Regions from separate parts of the Lysinibacillus sp. NPDC086135 genome, predicted to be linked through region 2. Evidence: a T-box and tRNA genes for the amino acid it is inferred to sense, from the RefSeq annotation. Region 2 holds a T-box; the other holds one or more tRNA genes.
What was found. A T-box is a leader RNA that pairs with one kind of tRNA and senses whether it is charged. The one in region 2 lies ahead of argS (arginine--tRNA ligase), so its partner is inferred to be a tRNA-Arg.
Positions count from the first base shown of each region.

Region 1: it encodes a tRNA-Arg, which carries the amino acid that the T-box ahead of argS (arginine--tRNA ligase) is inferred to sense. The anticodon was not compared.

Region 1 is NZ_JBIVCA010000004.1:95,666-103,380, reverse strand. It holds gene ACIPKN_RS07410 (AAA family ATPase) at 1-311, opposite strand, end outside; gene ACIPKN_RS07405 (hypothetical protein) at 548-1,060, shown strand; gene ACIPKN_RS07400 (hypothetical protein) at 1,134-1,478, shown strand; gene ACIPKN_RS07395 (HU family DNA-binding protein) at 1,582-1,965, shown strand; tRNA gene ACIPKN_RS07390 (tRNA-Arg) at 2,421-2,497, shown strand; gene ACIPKN_RS07385 (hypothetical protein) at 2,596-2,850, shown strand; gene ACIPKN_RS07380 (hypothetical protein) at 3,526-3,780, shown strand; gene ACIPKN_RS07375 (YonK family protein) at 3,780-4,034, shown strand; gene ACIPKN_RS07370 (metallophosphoesterase) at 4,038-5,222, shown strand; gene ACIPKN_RS07365 (hypothetical protein) at 5,237-5,473, shown strand; gene ACIPKN_RS07360 (hypothetical protein) at 5,734-6,042, shown strand; gene ACIPKN_RS07355 (hypothetical protein) at 6,390-6,911, shown strand; gene ACIPKN_RS07350 (hypothetical protein) at 6,911-7,666, shown strand; gene ACIPKN_RS07345 (hypothetical protein) at 7,704-7,715, shown strand, end outside.
Region 2 is NZ_JBIVCA010000013.1:8,926-16,640, forward strand. It holds gene ACIPKN_RS16815 (FtsW/RodA/SpoVE family cell cycle protein) at 1-991, opposite strand, end outside; gene ACIPKN_RS16820 (helix-turn-helix transcriptional regulator) at 978-1,370, opposite strand; gene ACIPKN_RS16825 (sigma-70 family RNA polymerase sigma factor) at 1,351-1,902, opposite strand; gene ACIPKN_RS16830 (hypothetical protein) at 2,099-3,127, shown strand; T-box leader at 3,209-3,429, shown strand; gene argS (arginine--tRNA ligase) at 3,470-5,143, shown strand; gene ACIPKN_RS16840 (MFS transporter) at 5,304-6,476, shown strand; gene ACIPKN_RS16845 (alpha/beta fold hydrolase) at 6,549-7,547, opposite strand; gene ACIPKN_RS16850 (MarR family winged helix-turn-helix transcriptional regulator) at 7,551-7,715, opposite strand, start outside.

The DNA of each region.
Region 1 (7,715 bases), on a different contig from region 2:
AAGCGCTGTTGTGCTTCTACTGTGTCAAGTGCTTCTATATGAATACGAATAATCTCATAGAACTCACCATACTTAGCGTCTGTCTGCAAATCTGATACTTCAATGTCATATTCTTGCCCCACATTCATAGCCAATGGAATGTTACCTCTAATAACAAAGTTGTTATAGCGATTCAGCTCAGGTTCGAAGTCACCCTCTATCTTAGTTGGTGCAACGCTCACAATGCCCCACATGCTTTCTTCCTTATAGTACAGCACCTTTGCAACCTTGACTTTTAGGCGGTTAGTATTTTGGTGTAAAATGTTTGGCAATTTTATCCCTACTTTCTCTTGAATATACTTAAACGGAACCTTTATATGTCGCTCCTTTATTTTATATAATTATATTACTTTTATAAACATATTTATATTAAAAACATATATAATTAAAAAATAATATATTTTTCAAAAAACACATCCAAAAATTACGAAATAATATATAATGACTAAAGTCGAAATCAACTACAAAAGGTTGGTGAAGTTACATTATATAGGAAGGAAGATTTAGCATGACACACATTACTAGTAAGGACTTAATGTTTCAACCCTTCGTCATGAATGACATTGGCGTGGTTGAGCTTTTAATAGAGTTTAGATACAAATATGATGATAACCTTTTCTTAGGCGGCGGTAGCACACTTGACGTTACAGGGGTTAAAGCTGTTAATCAAGAAGTGATAGCGACTTATGCTTCATTGGATAGACTAATCAATCAATGTAACTTCACGGATCAACAGTTACTTCTTATTAAAATGGTTGAAAAAGGCTACACCCATAGAGAAATCGGTGAAGCCATAGGCATTGAGAATCAGAATGTCAAGAAAGCGCTCAAGACCGTTTACAAAGCAGTCGTGAAAGAGAATGAGCGTCAATGGCGTAGAGTGATCTACACAAGCACTCTAGGTTTAAAAACAAAACAATGTAACAAGTGCGGTGAACACCTACCTGCAACAAACGAGTTCTATAGTGACAATAAATCAGCAAAAGACCGGTTACTTTCCATCTGTAAAACATGTCGCTAAAACAGCTTGTACAAAAAAGTATTGCAAATGTCACTTCCCACCGCCTTAAAGAATGAGAGGGTTAATTAATAAAATGAAAATTTTACTACCACACCTAACAGTGAACTTAGATAGTTCGCTAAATTTAGCACAACGCAAGCAAGTCATTGAACACCTTCTTAACGAAGAAATTGAATTTCTAGCTCAGACAATGACATTAGAAGAATATCTATTGTTTACTTGGGAAAAGCAAAACACTAAAGTAATTTTGGATATGTTCGCTTACTACCTCACTAAAGAGGAAAAGAATCTAGAAGTCTTATCTCATAAGAAAGTAAAGGAAATTAGCAAAGGTTCAGAACGCTATAGTAACTTCTCTTGTCTATCAGAAGAAGATAAGGAACAACTAGGAATCACTACTAATAGTAGTGAAGATTAACTTATAACAAAAGTAATATAATAATATATAATTATTTATTTACTGTTCCAAAGGCGGTAAAAATCACATTTTATTTTTCAGAGAAAAAGGAGCTTATAACCAAATGGCTAAATTAGGTCGTACAGATTTTATTACAGGAATCTTAGCTGAGGAACTACAAGCTACACTACCAACGGTGCGTGTATCAAAAGCGTTAGCTAAAGATATCTTAGAAGGTGACACAGATAGCGTAGAAATCCAAATAACAAAAGACTTCGGAACAGCAGTTCTTGATTCAGTAGAAAAAGCATATGTTCGTGCTATCGTTGAAAGTCAAGTTAATATTGGTTTTGGTACTTTAGGTCAGTTCAAGGTTGAAGTAAAACCTGAGCGTACTTACCGTAACCCTCAAGGTGGTTCACCAGTGGTTAAACCAACTCACTTGGCTACAAAGTTTGCTGTTTCTAAAACTTTCAAAGAAGTATTAGAAAAAACAGTTATTAACTAATTCAGTAAATGATCGGTGTGATACTGTGTGAATTTCACCTTTTTTATTCGGATTTTATTAAAAAAACCACTATTTTCAAATTATTTCGATAAAACAGTTTGTTAAAGTAATATAATAATATAACATGATATACAAGGTGAGTCACTTACCTATTTAAGCTACTGCTAATAAACTTATTGAGCGCAAGGTGTTATTCCTACCTCTTTAACATCTTGCGAACATATGAGTAAGATAATAACTAAACTCACAAACAAGACAAACAGATTAATTAGAATTAAGTAAACATCTGAGACCCAATCAAGTACTACAAAAACAACTAAAAGAACTTTCGGTGCTACCTACCCTTCGCAAGATAAAGTGAGAAGTTCTTTTGATTTCATAACTTAAACCTCCTTAGAATCAAAGTTTGAGCGTAGTTCTTCCCTTAACTACGCTCAATGCTGAAAATCAAATATGCGTCATTAGCTCAATGGATTAGAGCAACAGGTTTCTACCCTGTCGGTTGGGAGTTCGAATCTCTCATGGCGCGCCAATAAAATTTTGGGCATTTGACGTGGACTACGCCACTCGATTTTCTTTCGAGTATTTAGAGTTTCGAATACCCTATGCCCTACCAAAAAGGATATAACTATGAATTACTATATTTTAACATATGAAACTAACAACGAACTAGTTAATGAATCTTACTTGTATTCTAAGGAATCTGACGATAGTATAGATAACCGTTGGAAGGAAAGAGCATTTGAAATAGCGTTGGATAGATATTTCGATATTTATGATGAAGAAGCAGAGAAGCTTGAGATTTTTGCTTCAAACACAGCAATATCGAAAGATGATTACACAATGTATAGAATAGATGGTTTAAAAAAATTAGAGTATTTATAAAAAATTTTATCGTATCATTGCATGTTCGACCACTGCCTAATCAGCCAACAGGATTGAATCCTTATTTCACCTGTCTAATAAGCAAGCCTCTGTTCAACGCTCACCCCACTATGCGCTCGATTAGATAGTGACATTACATCTGCTTTTTATTCAAAAAACAACAGTTCGATTCTGTTCCTGAGCTTAATCTTATGTAGCTACCAATTGCGTAAAAGAATAGACAGCAATTCTATTATTCGCAGGTTAAAATCCTGTAGGTTGCTCTATGGAAGTTGGACAGAATGTCAACTGTTGCAAAAGCAGAGTAGATTCGAATCGTATCACCCCTCATATTACATCTTATATTCAAGAAACAAAGCAAAGTTAATAAAATTTTTCGTTTACTCTCCTTTCGCTTTGTTTCCTGAATATAGGGTGTGATTCAGACACAGTAACCTTAAAACAATCTAAAGAATCATTATTATTCTTTAGGGTGAATGTGTCTACTACACAACTGAATATTAAGACAATCAATTCACTATTAGAAAGGCGTAACTATTCTGATAGTGTTTTTTGTTGTAATTGGGGCTTAATTTAGTGATAAAACGTTAGATTCCTAACCCAAAATCATTGGTTCAATCCCACTAGCCCCTACAATAAAATATTGAATTTACTAGAGCAAAGGAGAAATAAGAAATGTTACACATTAGAAAAATTAAGACTATGTATGGTCTTAGATATGCAGTAGTTGACTTATTCACACGCTACGCAGTAAAGCTTGATAAATTTGGCAAGTCTGTGAAGAAAAACGGAAAAGTTGAATACGATAAAATGCAAACTTATCACGCTGTAGATTACAGTGGTGGCGTTGCTATCTTCCCTGTTACACCAAATGGTTTATTACAAGCGAAAGCTGTTCAAAAGTCAGTTAAAGCAGGTGCTAAGAAATAATGGCAAAGCGCACTAACTCAATAAAACTAAAAGGTAAACTTGATATTGATTGGACTTTAGGAGAGTTAATCGTAACTGATTCTGTTAAAGATGGCGATTTCAAGTATAGCCTAAATAAATTACTTGAAGAATTTAACGGTAAAAACATCACTCTTTCTATCAAAGAAGAAGATTCAATTGCAACTATTAGCAAGTTCAATGTATCTTCTGAAACAGATGGAGAACAAGAAGAAGACTTATTTAAGGAAGATTAATAGATGAATACTAAACAACTTCCTAATGAAATCGTTGAAGAATACAAGTATCGAATCTGTGAGAACAAAAAGCTTCTTGGTCTTACATGGGAAGGTATTAGTGACCTTCTTAACAAAGAGCTTAAACTTAATTTCGGTGAATCATATTATCGCAAATGGTATAAAGCTTTCAAACAAGGTAAAGATTACGCTATTAAGCAGAGCGCTAATACCTCTGAAGAACTAGAAGAATTAAACGACAAAATTAAAGAGCTTGAGATTGCTAAAATGCAAGTTCAAGACCAAAAGCGTGAGTACAAACAATTTTTACGCCACGAAGCAAGATTGGATAATTTGCTTAAAAAGCTGATTGACTCTATTAAAGATGAAATCAACTACGCTAGACCACTTAACTACAAGAAAGCAGATGTTAAATATAATGGTGACACATCTCTTACTTTAATGTTATCAGACCTTCACAAAGGAATGGTAACAGATAACCATTGGAACACATTTAATGAAAAAGTGTTCTATGAACGCATTGAACAAACAATTAATGAAATAATAGCTTATCAAGAGTTAACTGGAGCCAGAGAGCTTCATATCATGCAATTAGGTGATTTAATTGAGGGCAATCTACACCGCCTTACTAAGATTGGTGAAACAGAAACAGCAGTTGAGCAAACTAAGTCAGTAGCAGAAGCGTTGGCTAGACTTGTTGCTATTCTAGCAAACTACTTTGAAAAAGTTAAAGTTTACAGTGTCAAAGGTAATCATGACAGAATTTCTTCTCGCAAAGAGGAGGAAATTAAGACTGAAAGTTTTCATGATTTTGTCACATGGTATATGGGAGCTCGTTTAGAAAACTTGCCGAATGTTACTATGATGGACAACAAGTATGACAGCGAAATCATAGTAGCAACAATCTTAGGTAGAACTTACTTCGGTGTTCATGGTCACTTAGATAACTATAGCAAAGTGATTCAAGACCTAACAATGATGATTCAAAAGTTCCCTACTGCTGTTTTCGCAGGTCATATTCACAAGAATTTCGAGAATGAGATTCATGGCGTAGACCTAATAGTAAATGGTGGTTTCGCCGGAACGAACAACTATTCAAAAGACAGTCGCCTACTTTCTAAGGCACATCAAAAACTACTATGGCTTGATAGAAATGGTCGTAAGGCTACATTCTATATCAAGTATTAAGGAGCATGAGAACAATGGAAGAAACAAAATGTCAAGTATGTACAACATATGAAGCTTTCGAAAATTTAATTGAAATCGGCACTGAACCTAAGCAAGCCTTTCATATTGTCGTATCACAGCTAATTGCAAGCACGTTAGAAACAGCTATTGAAGAAGCATATGACGAAGGTTATGAAGTAGGCTTCAAAGAAGCTTCTAATGATATAGCTGAAATCGTTGGTTCATATGCGAAAGCTGTAAAAGAAGCATAAATTACAAAAACTACTGCTAGATCTAAAAAACGACTAGAAATTAATCGTAATGATTTAATCGTTTTTCGATTAGCAACTACAAATTTAGTTTTAATCTCCCAGTCGCACTAGCGAAAAGTTTGAATGAGCTAAATTTAGCGTTGTTCAATACATTACTTTAGCTGAGCTAATTTCAATGAAATCAACTCCCCCCGCTTCTTAAGGACTCATATAGCGTTGCTTATGTAATAGAATTATTTAATATCAAAGGATAACACACAATGATTGCAAAATTAGATTATTTAAACTATATGCACTCATTAAAAGGCTCTATCTTTAAGATTTTGCCACTATATGAGGAAGGTGTTTCTACGCTACCTGACCACATAAATTCAGTTATTTTTGAGGTTCATAACGTAAAAGAAATCACATCTGAATATGATGGCGCATGGATTGTTCAAACTCATGCTATTCTTAATGGATTGCTTAAAGAGTGTATTAAAGAGGACAATAAACCATTCATTAAAAGCAAAGTGTTTGGAACTATTGACACGATTGAAAAACAAATTAAAAAACTAGAACAGGAATAATGTAATGTTCAGCGCTTATAGAAAAAGGGTTCGAGCTAATGATAACACAATTTATGACTTATAAAATTCCACAAAAAGACAAATGGTGAACTATATCTTAGATTCTCCTTCCCTATCTTATGTTTTTATTGATATGCAGGAAACATTACCAATCCCTAGTATCGTAAATGACATTAGACCTTTTTATGGGCGTAGATTTTCCTAATGGTTCAGTTATTGTAAAACTACCTTAGAAAATCACATTCCTGAAATTAACTCAACTGTAACCATATATGAGTATAAGTATCAAGTTGCTGTATTAACAGTATTGGTTACATTGAAGTCCAGCTGCAAAGGATTCCAATAACATGATTAAACAAAGTTCAACAGTAGAGTTCTTCTCAAACATATATCAAATTTTAATCACTGATGAAGAACTAATGAGATTATTAAAATATGAGCCTAAAGGATTTGACACTCAAGAAAACTACCATCCCGACCCACTTGACCCTGAGTTACCAAACTTAGTAGACATTGAAAGTGATGATTATTGGAAACTAGTTGACGAGAGAGTTGTTTTAGGCGAAAAAACCTCTGACCTAATAGAAAATAAACTATGCAAGATTTACATTTACGAAGGTAGACGTAGACCTGTAATTGAAAGCTATCTAGTAGCACAACAAGAGGTTAACATTGACATTTTTATTCATGAATCATTTGACAGAGATTTAAGAATATCTCGAATATCTGACAGGATTAATGAGCTGATAGCGTTAGAGCGTATTGCAGGCTTTGGTAAGCTCGAATACAAAGCAGGCAACCCTCGTGAAGCACCAACACATTATAGACGCTTCTTACATCAATACACAATGAGTGTGAGTAAGAAATAATGCACCACATTGAAAATTTAGACTACGATAAGAATTTATTTATTTTCGGTGAAACAGTAAATACAAAATTTGGTTCTATCAGATTTTTAACCTATCGAGAATATCTTAGTCATGCTGCTGAGATAAATCTTATCGCTCAAAACTCTCTACACATCTACTACAACTATAGGAATCAACTTAAAGAAGCTATGGCAGATGAATCAAGTTTAAAAGCCTTAATGGAAATCAAGGAAGCAGACCTATTAGAGATTGTTCTTAGTACACGACAGTTGTTAAATGCTTATTTGAAGATTTTTCAATTAGTGTTTGATGGAAATGAAGAAATACAATACGAAATAATCTTTGAATCTAGTGAGAGTTTTCACTTTGTCAGAAGATTGATTATGGATATGAATGTAATCACAGAAGACAAGGTTTCTCCTAACGAAGAAATTCAAAGAGCTATTGAACGCTCTAGAAGATTTAAACAACAATCCTCACAGGAGCAGACATTTGTTGATATTGTTACTTCTATTGTCGCAAGTACAAGTAACAGTTTTGATGATGTATGTAGAATGAACATTTTTCAAGTTTACGCTATTTATGCTCGTGTTGGAGCTATCTATAACTATCAGACATCTACCCTATTTGCCACCGTTGCAGAGAAGGTAAACATTGAATCTTGGAATAAGCATATTGACTTATTCAAATTAGAAGATGATGTAATATCTAAGAATGAATTTGACAAGAAATTTGGTGGGCTACTTCAAATGTAGCTCATACACAATATAAATAAATGGAGGAATTTACTCAATGGGTAAAATC
Region 2 (7,715 bases):
GAAGACATACAACGGCTACTCCTGCAATAATTCCATACGTTTGTAAAATCGTCAGTAATACATAATTAGTATGTGCCTCAATCTCCCATATTACCTTGCTGTTGCCAAACCATGTGAGGTTCTTCATCACGGTTGAAATATAGGATACACCATTATCTTCTAAACCTGGTGTATATATAGTCTTCATTCGAGCCAGTGAAAGGTTATAGGGGGCTAAAGGCACAACCATTAAGTAGCTTATTAAGGCAACAAATAAGAAACTAAAAGCTACGGTACAGGCTAATTTTTGTTTGCGAGAAAAGCTACTCGCATAAAATAATATGGCAACAATCACCGTGTACGTGCAGAATAATGAAAAGTCCGGCAATCGTATGTAGCAATATGCACCGATAGAATAAAGAATGAGCAACCACCATAATGATTTTTTTTGTTTAGCAAAAAATCCCGCAAATGCTATTAAAAAGAGAGGCAATGTCATCCAACCTTTAAGTTCTAGGGAACCTGCTTGAAAAAAGATCACATCATTCATCATTTGATTACCATTTAAGATAATAAGAAATATGAGACATCCCAGTACATACAAATGCGTGGAATAGCGCTCTAGCTTGCGGAAATCGAGTCGCGTTAAGAAAATTGTCACAGCAATTCCACCAATAACAATAACGACATTACGCATGATAAAATGTCGTAACGAGAGCTCAGCTGGTAGGAGCGGTAAAAAGCTACACATCGCTACCAGCACAAATGGAATAACGAGTAACCAATCGATTTTCGGCTGATGAATTTGATTGAGTGAGACGCCGAGATTTGTAGCATTACCCATTTCACTTACAGCCTGTTGCTCTGCATCTGCATCGTTATAGCCCTTTTCCTGCCAAGCCTGTTTTGACTTCGCTAAATGATAGGTTAACTCCTTTTCAACAGCTTTATGTGCCTCCTTGTTCCGAATATGACCCTTTACATGTTGAATAAATTCTTTAACCGTTCGCATAGCGCACCTCCTTCAGTAATTGCTGAAGAGAAGGGAGCTTGTCTGTTTCTTTGTTAAGCGTCAGAAGTTTAACACCCTTACGTGAAAGAACATATCGCTTTTCGTTCTCGTGCCACTCACTTACGACGAGTTGTTGCTGTTCAAGGCGATGTAGAGAAGCATAGATCATCCCTTCGTTAAAATGAACTACCTCTTTGTTTTTTGTATAAAGAAGTTGCGTAATCTCATAGCCTGAGCGCATCGTTTGTAGCATCGGTAACAGCACCTGATCCGAAAGTTCCTCATGAATGCCTTTGCGCACAGCTTCCTTATGTGTCTCCGTAAACTGCACCTTTTTAAATTGATTTTTCATAGCTTGTTTAAAACGTGTTTCCGTCAAATGGATTCCCTCCTAACGCTTTTTGTAACAAGGAACGTGCCTTACGAAGTCTTGTTTTCACCGTATTGTTATTCAATGATAAAATGCTAGCAATTTCCTGGATCGAATAGTCCTCAAAATAATAAAAGTAAATAAGTTCACGATACTTTACGGGAAGTGCCATCACTAAGTCAAACAACGCCTCGTCCTCACTATTTTTCACAACTTGCTCAAGCAAATCGCTCGTTTCTAATGTTTCCTCTAACACATTCGTTTCGATAACATCGACGTTTTTCTTGTACCAGCTCTTTATATAGTCCTTTGAATGATTAATAGCAATACGCCATAACCAAGTTTTCAAACTGGCATGCCCCTGATATGTTGAGAGAGCCTTATAGCACTTGATAAAAATCTCTTGCGTCAAATCTTCAGCAAGAGCAGTATCATGTACATATGTATAAACAAGCTGCAGAATCGCTTGGCCATAATTGGACATTAGCTCCTCAATCACCTGATCTCGTGATAAACCGCTTGCTGTTATTGTTTCCTCCATATCGTACCTCCTTACGTGTTCATTCATTAGACGATTGCCAAATAATACTGGTTTTACTTTTATAAAAAAGCGTGTAAATGTGTTGTGAGTACTCGTAAGCTAAATAACCTTTAGGAAGAGTTCTAGCAGGTAAGGATGAGGGGTACATTAAATAGTAGGGCGAAATAGCAAACTTTTAGTAGAAAGGGAGGGGATCTTGAAGAGACTTACATTAATTTTGATAATTACCGTAATGATTTGCATTGTCTTTAGTAAAAAAATATTTTCAATTAATGATCATAATCCCTCAGAATCTAAACTTTATATCAATGTGTTTGATCCTAAAAGTTTGAAGTTTACATTCTATCATTTTGATCAGAGTCAAAATAAAAGTAAAGTACTATTTAGTAAGGAAACGACGGATTTTACTGCTTTCGCTTATTCTGAACGTACTAATATATTGTATTTTGCTGATGTCATATCAGATCATACAATACAATTATTTGAAAATGACCTAAACACGAATCAAATGAAACAATTAACCACTGTATTTCATAACGTTGACTTTATCCAAATAGACAAAGCTCAAAGAATTATCTTTATGAGAGTGCTATTAAGAGATGAACTTAAAAATTTTCATATGGCTACCTATAATCTTGATACGCAGAAAATACAAATATGGGACGAAGACAACAAGGATAGCAGTATTTTAGATTTTAATTATAACCCGAACAATAATCAATTAATTGTGGTTTCTTTCTCCGAGGACGAAGATCAGAAGAAACTTGACGAGGTTAATAAAAATCAAACGAAATTACAACCGACCAAATACAGTTTAGATATTTATGATATTGAAGGACAAAAAAAGAAACATGTAGCCGATGTAGAAAGATTTATAAGTGGCGCATCATTGGCTCCAGATGCAAGCTCTGTTATTATTAGCTATGATGAAGCTGTAGATAGTCCTATTTCGCATGTTGTTGAAATAGATGTCAAAACAAAAAAAGTAAAGCACCTACTAGATAGTAGTAATATTTATTCAAAAATTCGCTCAGTTAAATACGATGAAAAAAAAGAAGGGTTTTATTTCTTATCTAGTTTTATTGATGAAAAAAAGGGTTATAGTATTTTGGAAATACCTAAGGAGAGCGTACTCTCGTACTATGACATGAAGAAAAATAAGGTGCGAAATGTTTGGCGAGCTAAAAAAAGTGTTATTGTTAATTATTCAGCAGAACATTTTTAATGTAAACATTTACTTCTTGATATTTCTGAAAAGACTGTTGACAATAATTGGTAGCTCGTGTAGAATATGTTGAAATTACAGTCAAATTCGGTGAAAAAGAGAGTAGTTTATGGAGCTACTGGAAAGCGAATTAGGGATGGTGTGAGCCTAATGCAGCAGCCATAAATGAAACGCACTTTGGAGAAGGTTCTCGAATGAGTAGTAGAGAATATCGGGGAGTCACCTCGTTAACAATGGAAAGTGGTCATATTTATATGGCAACTAGAGTGGTACCACGGGATAACTATGCTCTCGTCTCTATATTTAGAGATGGGGGCTTTTTTTATTGAGAGGAGAATGAACATGCATACACAAATTGCGAAAAGAATTGCTGTAGCATTAAATAATGAGTTATCTGTTAATGACATTCAAAATCTACTAGAAAGACCGAAAAATTTGGGCTTAGGAGATGTAGCATTCCCGTGCTTTACACTGGCAAAAAAATTAAGAAAATCTCCAAACAGTATCGCATCCGACATAAAACACAATTTAAGCTGTAATTTAATACAAGAAGTTCAAGTAGTAGGTGGCTATGTCAATATTTTTTACCATCAGCCAACGATTATACATCAAGTACTTTGCCAAATAGTAAAAGAAGAAAATCTATACGGGACTCATCAGGAGTCAAAGGGGAATGTAGTTTTAGACTTTTCTTCCCCAAATATTGCGAAGCCTTTTTCCATGGGCCATTTACGCTCCACAGTGATCGGTAATGCTTTGGCGAATATTGCTGAGAAAAATGGCTATCAAGCAATTCGTATAAATCATATAGGTGACTGGGGCACACAGTTTGGTAAGTTAATCGTTGCCTATCGTAAATGGGGCGATCAAAAAATAATTGAAGCTGCCCCAATAGAGGAACTGTTAAAAATATATGTAAAGTTCCATGAAGAAGCGGAACAGGATGAAACACTCAATGAACAGGGACGTGCTGCATTTAAAGCATTAGAAGATGGAGATGGAGAGGCTTTAGCTCTTTGGCAATGGTTTAGAGATGCATCACTCGAAGAATTCAAAACCATTTATCAATTGCTTGGGATAAACTTTGATTCTTTCGCTGGGGAAGCGTTCTACAATGACAAAATGACTGCTGTTGTTAAAGAATTGAAAGAAAAAGATCTACTTGTGCAATCAGATGGTGCGTATGTCGTTGAAATAGACAATATGCCTCCATGCTTAATCACTAAAACAGACGGTGCTACGCTCTATGCTACACGTGATTTAGCAGCTGCTTTTTATCGCAAACAACAATATGATCCTAAAAAAATATTTTATGTTGTAGGGAATGAACAATCTCATCATTTTAAACAACTATTTAACGTAATTGAGAAGATGGGATACGATTGGGCAAAAGACTTACAGCATGTACCTTTTGGGATGATTCTAAAAGACGGTAAAAAAATGTCGACGCGTAAAGGAAAGATTGTTCTATTAGCAGAAGTACTAACAGAAGCGATAGCTACGGCGAAGCGAAATATCGAGGGGAAAAATCCAAATCTAGTGGATAAAGAGAACATTGCACGTCAGGTTGGTGTAGGAGCGGTTATTTTTAATGATTTAAAAAATGATCGTCTTCATGATATTGACTTTTCGATTGAGCAAATGATGCATTTTGAAGGTGAAACAGGGCCTTATATTCAATATACGTATGCACGTATCTCATCTCTTTTGGAAAAAGCAAAGGAACATAGTTACGAAGTATCGTTTGAAGCATTAGGGGAGCAAGCGTGGCCAGTTGTTTTATTACTGGAACAGTTTCCGAATGTAATTGTCAACACTTTTGAGCAAGCAGATCCATCACAAATTGCTAAATATGCCTTGCAATTAGCGCGTGTATTTAATAAATATTATGCTCAAAATAAAATATTGGTCGATGATAGCCAGAGAACATCACGATTAGCATTTTGTCATTGTGTAGCCATTGTTTTAAAAGAATCGTTAGCATTATTGGGCATTGCAGCGCCAAAAAAAATGTAAGTATCGTAAGCTGCTGCTATGTCTTGATACTACATCAATAATTACCATTAAATTGTCCGATACTAGAAAAAATGGTAAAAGGAAATAGTGAGAATTCAAAGGTCTAACAAATTTCGTTGAATTTTTAACCGTATCAATAGAGAGAAGGTTTTTAGAACGTATGGAGAAAAAGCAATGGCGTGTTTCCATGGTACTTGTGGTTGTTAGTATTTTCTTCGTTGCACTCAATATGCGCCCAGCAATCACAGGAATAGGACCTCTATTTAATATACTTTTGGAATCACTCCATATATCAAATACAAAAATGAGCTTTTTAACTTCTATTCCGGTGTTTTGTATGGGTCTCTTTGCACCATTCGCAGTACCATTACAAAGAAAACTCGGAACAAAAACAGCCATTACGCTCTTAATAATAATCCTAGCATTAGCAAATGGGCTACGCTTTTTAAAAGAAAGTTATGTACTACTTGTAGTCACAAGCTTCGCTGCAGGATTTGCCATTGCACTTATTGGCCCCATCTTAAATGCCTATATAAAGAAAAAATTCCCGAATCGTTTTACAACCGTGGTAGGTGTTTATTCATTTGGAATAGGAACAGGGGCAACATTGAGTGCGGCACTAACCATAACATTTTTTAATCATTTTCATGAGAGCTGGACGATGGCGCTTGGTAATTGGGCAATACTTGCTATCATTGCTCTTTGTATATGGTTACTAGCAATACAAAATCAAGAGCGGCCAGAAACAGGTGTATTGACAGAAAATGCAGCACGAAATCCTTGGAAAAATGCACGTGCTTGGACTATTTTAATTTACTTTGGGATACAAACATCTTTGTTCTTCTCAATAATGTCTTGGCTAGTACCGATCGTACAGGCTAAGGGCTTTTCTCTTGGAGCAGCAAGCTCTATGCTAACATTTATGTCTATTGTACAAATGATTGGAAATATTTTGGTTCCAATACTAATGGACAAATGGTTCAGTCGAATCAGTTGGCTCTTTTCTTTAGGGATCTTAGGCGTGATTGGCTTTGTGTTGCTATGGTTAGGCTCAGGGACTTTGTTATGGATTGCTGTATTCATAATAGGTATCGTATTAAGCGGCTTATTTCCAATTGGTTTATTGCTACCACTGGATGAGGCAAGAAATGACGAGGAGGCAAATAGCTGGTCATCTATGGTGCTTTCAGGAGGTTTTATGATAAGCTCCATTATCCCAATACTAATCGGCTATTGCTATGATGTGACTGGAAACCATACATTTACCTATTTGATTTTTATACTATTAATGATTGGCATAATTGCTACTACATTTATGCTTAAGAAAAAATAATGGGAAGACATGCTTAAATGTACGAGCATGTCTTTTTTTCAAAGCTCCATAATCGGCTTTTAGTTCACATTTTTATGATGAACTTTTATAAGATCTAGACGCCTCCGTACAATGTTCATTGTTATATATCTGAAGTAATGTATCTGAGAACAAGTTGGTTTGGTCCATCATAATTCTATGACCGGCATTTGGAATGATAAATAATTTTTTATGAGGAGCGTTAATTTTAGTAAAGTATTCTTCGGCAATAATATAGGGAGCCTGCCAGTCATCCTCACCTAAAATGAAATAAATGGGAACTTTATAATCTGAGGAGTCTGCCGCCAGGTAAAAGTCTTCTAAAAATTCATGGACTTTGCTATTTGCTTTTAGTCCTTTTGAAAATGCGAAAAGATCCGATAACTTAAAAATAGGACTTCTAAACGCTGATATAAATACAGGAAGATCACTTTTCACAGCTAAACCATATAACCCTTGAAGTTTTCGGATTTTCATACATTTCTTTAAAAACTCACGATCAAATTTTATTTTTTCTCCAGGATAAGTTCCTATAGCTTCCAGCTTTTTTAAAGCTTTTTTATCATTTGCCTTTACTATTTGTTCCTTCATTTTGGCATAAGCAACACGCTCATTTTCAAGAAGGGAGACAACTTGTGCCACGCCAATATAATAAGCAATATCTTCAGGAAATAGCTTGATAAATATACTTCCTAAAATAGTGCCCCAAGACCTTCCGAGTAAAACAATCTTTTCTTTATTATATTTCTGCTTTAAATATTGAATAATCCCATATAAATCTTCTAGCATGACATCAATTGTAGGGTACTTGTAGGGGTTTTTAGTAAGCGTTTTTCCAGCACCACGCTGATCCCAATGAACAATCGTAAACGTTTCTTCTATTTTATATTGAAAAGCATGGGCAAAAAGAGATTCAACACTACCAGGACCACCATGTAAATAAAGCAATACTGGGTTATCATAATTAGTACCTGAATGAAATAAATAATGATTTACACCGTTAACCGAGACAAATTCTTCACTATTAATTAATTTCTCGGATTTATTGTTCATTTCTCATTCTCCCTCTAGATGATTTCTTCGTCTTTCAAACTCCTTTAAAACCTTTAGCTGAACGTCAATTTGATTTTCATCCATTGTCAAGTTACTGCGCTCCTCAAAGCCATCTTGTTCTTCACCATCAAAACTAAATAACTTCTTTAATAGACCCCACATTGTTTC